3 regions of the Erwinia sp. CGal63 genome follow, and region 2 is predicted to be linked to each of the others. Evidence: riboswitches for the same ligand, from Rfam matches in the RefSeq annotation. Region 2 holds a riboswitch; each other region holds the start of a gene.
What was found. A riboswitch is a leader RNA that binds a small molecule or an ion and turns the genes downstream of it on or off. The one in region 2 is predicted to bind thiamine pyrophosphate.
Positions count from the first base shown of each region.

Region 1: linked by a shared signal. The riboswitch ahead of thiC (phosphomethylpyrimidine synthase ThiC) and the one ahead of thiM (hydroxyethylthiazole kinase) in region 2 are both predicted to bind thiamine pyrophosphate.
Region 3: linked by a shared signal. The riboswitch ahead of thiB (thiamine ABC transporter substrate binding subunit) and the one ahead of thiM (hydroxyethylthiazole kinase) in region 2 are both predicted to bind thiamine pyrophosphate.

Region 1 covers NZ_JAKUMN010000005.1:7,758-10,020, reverse strand. Annotated here, with positions in the region: gene thiC (phosphomethylpyrimidine synthase ThiC) at 1-1,438, opposite strand, end outside; TPP riboswitch at 1,514-1,614, opposite strand; gene rsd (sigma D regulator) at 1,707-2,210, opposite strand.
Region 2 covers NZ_JAKUMN010000001.1:257,961-260,223, reverse strand. Annotated here, with positions in the region: gene thiD (bifunctional hydroxymethylpyrimidine kinase/phosphomethylpyrimidine kinase) at 1-617, opposite strand, end outside; gene thiM (hydroxyethylthiazole kinase) at 614-1,402, opposite strand; TPP riboswitch at 1,435-1,531, opposite strand; gene MKZ79_RS01050 (S6 family peptidase) at 2,154-2,263, shown strand, end outside.
Region 3 covers NZ_JAKUMN010000004.1:87,534-89,796, forward strand. Annotated here, with positions in the region: gene thiP (thiamine/thiamine pyrophosphate ABC transporter permease ThiP) at 1-305, opposite strand, end outside; gene thiB (thiamine ABC transporter substrate binding subunit) at 281-1,267, opposite strand; TPP riboswitch at 1,304-1,402, opposite strand; gene sgrR (HTH-type transcriptional regulator SgrR) at 1,438-2,263, opposite strand, start outside.

The sequences.
Region 1 (2,263 bases), on a different contig from region 2:
AGGTGAAGTGGTCGTAACCCGGCGCAATATCGGTGGTCAACGGGCCAAGCGTATAGAACGGCGCCTCGTGGCAGTGCTCAAGCTGTTCGGTCATATTGCGGCGGATCATCTGCATTGGCACGTGGCCCGGCCCTTCAATCATGACCTGAACGTCATATTCCCAGGCGATTTTCGTCAGCTCGCCCAGCGTGCGCAGCTCGGCGAACTGCGCTTCGTCGTTGGCATCCTGAATAGAGCCAGGACGCAGGCCGTCGCCAAGTGACAGGGAGACGTCGTAAGCGGCGCAGATTTCGCAAATTTCGCGAAAGTGTTCGTAGAGAAAGCTTTCGCGATGATGCGACAGGCACCACTTAGCCATAATCGAGCCGCCGCGCGAGACGATGCCGGTCAGGCGCTTCGCCGTCATCGGCACATAGCGCAGCAGCACGCCAGCGTGGATAGTAAAGTAATCGACGCCTTGCTCAGCCTGCTCCAGCAGCGTATCGCGGAACACTTCCCAGTTGAGATCTTCCGCCACGCCGTTGACCTTCTCCAGCGCCTGATAGATCGGCACGGTGCCAATCGGCACCGGGCTGTTGCGCAGGATCCACTCGCGGGTTTCGTGAATATTACGGCCGGTGGAAAGATCCATCACCGTATCTGCGCCCCAGCGTGTCGACCAGACCAGCTTTTCCACCTCTTCTTCGATTGAGGAGCTGACGGCGGAATTGCCGATGTTGGCGTTAATCTTCACCAGGAAATTGCGGCCGATGATCATCGGTTCCGCTTCGGGATGGTTGATATTGGCGGGAATAATCGCTCGTCCGGCGGCCACTTCCTGGCGCACAAACTCGGCGGTGATGTTTTCCGGCAGCTGCGCGCCGAACCCGTGGCCGGGATGCTGCTGGAGCAGCACCTCGCTGCGAATGCGCTCACGGCCCATGTTTTCCCGCAGCGCGATAAACTCCATTTCCGGCGTGATAACGCCCAGTCGCGCATAGTGCAGCTGCGTGACGTAGCGGCCAGCCAGCGCGCGGCGCGGACGCGGCAGCTTTGCGAAGCGCAGATGATCCAGCGCTTCATCCGCCAGGCGCTGCTGCGTATAAGTGGAACTAAGCTGCTCGATCGGTTGCGTATCTTCGCGTTCCAAAATCCAGCTTTCCCGCAGTCTGGCGATCCCTGCATGGACGTCAATGACGGTTTCGGGATCGCCATAAGGGCCGGCCGTATCGTATACCGGCACGGGTTCGTTCTCTTCAAACTGCGGATGGTCTTTACTGCCGCCGGTTAGCGTCGGACTGAGCTGGATTTCGCGCAGGGGGACGCGTAAATCGGCTCGGGAGCCGGTAAGATAAATACGTCTGGAATTGGGGAAGGCGGCGCCCTGCAGGGAATCGATAAACTGGCGGGCTTCGGCACGCTGTTCGCGTCGGGTTGGTTTTTTAACGGACGTAGACATAGCAAGTTCCTGAATAAAGGAAAATTTGCTTGTCCGGAGTTCGGATGAGTAATTGCCGGGCTGAAGGCCCAAACCTGAATCTTTACTCTTGTTCCCTACGCAGGTATTAACCTGGTCAGGTTCCGCGGATCCCGAATAAACGGTCTCAGCCCCGAAGGGCACTCCGACAAGAAGAAATCTGGCTTTCGCCAGGGACAATCAGCTGATTGCCCCTTGAGCATAAAGGGGCTTTATAGAAAGCTCAAGGGTTTTACAAATTTATAACTTATCAGGCCGGGCGAGCCATTGCCGCGTCGTTTGCCGCTGGCTGGTCACTGTACTTCTCCAGCGCCAGCTGAATAAATTTATCTTCCAGGGTAAAACGGGCTTCCAGCGTTTCGCCGACGATCGACAGCGCCTGCTGGAACTCCAGATAGTTGTCGTGATCGATAGCGTTTTCCAGATGGGCATCGTAAATCGCCATAATCTGTTCGGTATTAGCCTGTAACGAAGGATAAATCAGCGCCGCTTTGGCCAGCTGCTCGGTGCCTTCCATCTCCTGGATAAAGCGTTCGTAAGCGGTGAAGTGGCCGGTTGAAAGATAATCTACCAGGCTTTGGCAAAAATTATCCAGCGCGTTTTCGTCAAGCGAAGTCAGTGATTCCTTGTTAGGCTTAATGCCAACCATTTGATAATAGGCAACTAACAGCTGCTTACGTGAGTGAAGGCAAAAATCTACCAGTTCGCTACATCCGCCTACGCGTGAGGTCAGAACTTCCAGCTGGTCAAGCATGAGTGACTCCAAAAGTGTTATTTTTAACTGTCGATCCCGATCCGGTAAGGCGT
Region 2 (2,263 bases):
TTTTTGGTTGGCACGCGCGGCGCGGTAAAACGCTCTTCTCCTTCTCGGGTCAGCAGCCAGTCCGGGCTTTCGCTGTCGCTCAGATGGCCGCCTTTCATCAGCACCGCCTGACAGCCCAGTTCCAGCAGCGCTCGCCCCTGGCGCAGCATCTCTTTTTCGTCGCGCGCTGGCGAACACGCCAGCAGCGCAGCGGCTTCCGGCAGATTAGGCGTGATAATGGACACCTGCGGCAGCAGCTTTTCGCGCAGCGTCGCCACCGCCCGCGCGGAAAGCAGCGGATCGCCGCTTTTCGCCAGCATCACCGTATCCAGCACCAGCCAGGGAATGGACGCCGTCGCCAGCCCTTCCGCCACCGCTTCCACGATATCGCTATCCTGCAACATGCCAATTTTCACGCTATCAATACGAACGTCGCTGAGCACTGAAGCGAGCTGGGCTGAAACAAACTCGGCCGCGATCGGATAAACGGACTGCACGCCACAGGTATTCTGCGCCACCAGCGCCGTGATCACGCTGGTGCCGTAAGCCTCCAGCGCGGAAAAAGTTTTTAGATCGGCCTGAATACCGGCGCCGCCGCTGGGGTCCGTACCGGCTATGGTTAGCGCGTTGACTCTCATAGCGCGGCCTCCCTGTGCAGGTGATACAGCTCATCCAGAAACAGCGGCTCAAAAGTGCCTGGCCCACCGGCTGCCGCCGCGGCACGTTCGCCCGCCTGGCTCATTACCCGACAGGCCGCAGCGATATGCTGCAGCCGGTCGCCGGGCAGCGCACAGAATGCGGCGACCACGGCGGAAAGCGCGCAGCCAGTTCCCACCACCCGCGTCATCAGCGGGGAACCGCCCGCCACCGCTACTAACCGCTCGCCGTCGGTGACGTAGTCCGTTTCGCCCGTCACCGCGACTATCGCGCCGCTTGACTGCGCCAGCAGCACGGCGGCATCCAGCGCTGCGGCGGAATCGTGCAGGCTGTCCACGCCGCGCCCGGAAACCGCCTGTCGCGCCAGCGCCATAATTTCAGAGGCGTTGCCGCGGATGGCGGCAGGACGATACGCCAGCAGCTGCTGACAAAAATCGCTGCGGAAGGTCAGCGCGCCGACGGCGACCGGGTCGAGCGTCCAGGGTTTGCCTGCCGCCGTAGCGCTCTGCGCCGCCGCAAGCATGGCTTCACCGCGCGCGGCGGTCAGCGTGCCGACGTTAATCAATACGGCATCGGCAATCGCGCTGAACTGCGCGGCTTCCACGGGTTCGGTCACCATCGCTGGCGACGCGCCCAGCGCCAGCAACACGTTGGCCGTAAAGCTCTGCACCACGTCATTGGTCAGGCAGTGCACCAGCGGCGAACGCTGGCGAAACAGGGAAAGTGAAGCGGCCGGGCTGGCCGTAAAGCGAGAAGGTTGGATCATAGCGCTCCCAACCGGCGATCAAGAAGGCGATGCGGGCAGGCATCTGACTTCCCTACGCTGGCATTATCCAGTTCAGGTTCAACGGGTTTTTCTCAGCCTTCACAAGGAAGGGCACCCCGAGTCATAGTGCAAGCTTCGCAGCATAGGGAAATGCGTGATGTTACGCAAGCCTGGCGCGGCTGATTAAACGCTGAATGCTGAAAGAAGGAAGTATCAGCACGCTGGCGTCCTGAACTCTTCTTCACCTGTGTTAAAGACGCGCGTTTAGCTGGCGTGATTATAAAAATTCATGAAGGAAATATCCGACAGCATTATTATCTTTCACGTCTTTTCTATACAGAGAAAACCTTTAATTAAAATAGTAACCCCAATCATTAAACAATTATAAAAATATTTATCCGACAAGTATTCAAAGAACCACAGTGAACTCTTTTTTATCTGGCAGGCAGCCAGCCAATAATATTCATTAAATAGAGTTAACTTGACGGTAATCAATATTATTGCGTCCCATCTGGCGCAAGACCGCAAAAAATTCCACAGATAATGTCTTTATTGTTAGACTATAAGAAAAGTCTGTAAATATATGATTTGGTAAACCACGCTTAACCCGGCACAAAAAAACACGGGAAATTAATATTTATCTTACATATCGCAATCGTTAATTTGAATTAAAGGGATTTCAATGAAATTAAAAATAATTGCGTTTTTATGTTGCTATTCTTTTACATCTTCATCCTTGTTCGCCGGTATCATGCGTGAAGACGTCGCGGTGCAGGACTATCGTGATTTCGCCGAAAACTTAGGTAAATATCGCGTCGGAGCAGAAAACATTCACGTTTATAAAACCGACGGTACGCTGGC
Region 3 (2,263 bases), on a different contig from region 2:
GTCATAGCACAGAGGCGCAGCAGGATGTTCCGGCCGGGAAAGCGGCGGCGCCAGAGCGCCCGCGCCAGCGGAACGGCAGGCGCCAGCGCCAGTAAAGCGGAGAGGAAAGCCTGCCAGAACGAGAAGCGCAGGACGTGCCACAGATAGCTGTCGTGCCAGAGACTGCCCGCATTGACCGACGCGTGACGCCACAGCGCCATAAAAGCGAGCAGCGCGACGGCAACCAGCAGCGTGGCGACAAGGCCGCCGGGAACCAGGTTGCCCGACGGTCTGCGGCGGCTTAGCGACTGACGGCGCGTTGCCATGCGCTGACCCACTCGCTGCGATGGCTGGCGACTTCCTGCGAGGAGTACTGCAGCGTGGTTTTCGGTACGGTCAGCGTGTCAAAGCCGGCAGGCAAGGCTGTCGGCACTGCCGGATACATCCAGTTGCCCTGCGGGATCGTCTGCTGGAAAGGCTTGTCCAGCATAAACTGCATAAATTTCTGCGCCAGCTGCGGCTGTTTGCTGCCCTTAAGCTGACCGGCGACTTCCACCTGTAAATAGTGCCCTTCGCTGAAGTCCGCCGCGGCGTACTGCGTTTTTTTCTCTTCGATCAGGTGATAAGCCGGCGAAGTGGTATAGCTCAGCACCATATCGGCTTCGCCTTTCAGGAACAGGCCATAGGCTTCGCTCCAGCCTTTAGTGACGGTAACGGTTTTCTTCGCCAGCTTCTGCCAGGCGGCAGGCGCGTCGTCGCCATAGACTTTTTGCATCCAGAGCAGCAGCCCCAGGCCAGGCGTGCTGGTGCGCGGATCTTCATAGATGACTTTCAGCGGCTGGCTGCCGTCGACCAGCTCCTTCAGGCTTTTGGGTGGATTGGCCAGTCGGGTTTTATCGTAAACAAAGGCGAACCAGCCATAGTCATAGGGCACGAAAGTGCTGTCGTGCCAGCCGCCCGGCACTTTAACCTCGTGGGTGTCGATATGGCTTTCGGTAAACAGGCCGGTTTTTTTCGCCGCATCCAGCAGGTTGTTGTCCAGACCCAGCACTACGTCAGCCTTGCTGTTTTTGCCTTCCATGCGCAGACGGTTCAGCAATGCAACGCCGTCGGCAAGGGCGACATAGTTCAGCTCGCAGCCGCAGTCGGCCTCAAACGCTTTTTTAATCGCCGGGCCAGGCCCCCAGTCAGAGGCAAAAGAGTCGTAGGTATAAACCGTTAGCGCAGGTTTGGCGGCGACGGCGGAGAGCGAGCAGAGCAGCAGCAGAGGCAGGGCTTTTTTTAACACTTTGCGTTCCTTGAGGGTCAGGGCGACGCGCGATCTGAGCAAAACACTCTCAAATCCCTACGCCGGTATTAGCCGGATCAGGTTCGACGGGTTTATCTCAGCCTCGGCTTGCGCCGCGCACCCCGTTGAGAACGCCTTATTCTAATGATTTCCAAAGAGTAGCGAAAGCGTCATGATTCCGGCGGCGCAAACCAGGCGGATTTGAAATCGAACCAGCCAAGCGTATTCATCCGCACGCCACGCATACTGCGCTCGCCCTCCAGCAGCAGCCAGTGGTGAAACAGGGGATGAAAGTAGCAGTCGGCTATCAGCTCTCTGCTCCAGTCGGCCAGCGACAGCTGCTGCTCGCGCCAGCGCTGCGCGTCCTTTTGCCAGTCAATCGGCACGCAATGCTGTAGCAGCGGGATCTCATAGAGCAGCGCAAACAGAGAGAAGGTCAGCGGCAGGGTGAAATTGGCGCTGCCCAGCCAGATATCGCTTTCCGCTTCGCCGCGATGCCAGCTGTCGTAATCGACCTGTCTGGTAACTAACTCAACGCCCTGAGAAGCCAGCAGCGGCTGCAGCAGATTAGCGATAGCCTGATGCTCGATATGATCGCCATACCAGGTCAGCGTCAGCGAGGTGAGGCCTGGAGGTTTCTCCGGCGCCGCCAGATCCCGGCGATGATGCCAGCGCGGCAGCAGTCCATAAGCCGGAAACCAGTAGCGCTGATAGCCGGTTCCTGCCTGGCTTAGCAACGTTATCGGGTTAGCGATGGCGCTAATCCAGCGGCGTACCTGCTCATCGCGACCCTGCGGCGAACGCTGATCGAACAGCAGAAAATAGCAGCCTTCTTCCAGGCGACTCTCCTCGGATTTTTCATCCAGGCTGCCGCCTTCCAGCCTGACGCCGGAGTAAACCAGCTCTTCGCTGATCTCCGGCAGTACCCAGATATTGACCTCGTCGATCAGCGCGCGGTAGCCGAAGTAGTCATCGAACGCTGCAATACGCAGCTGG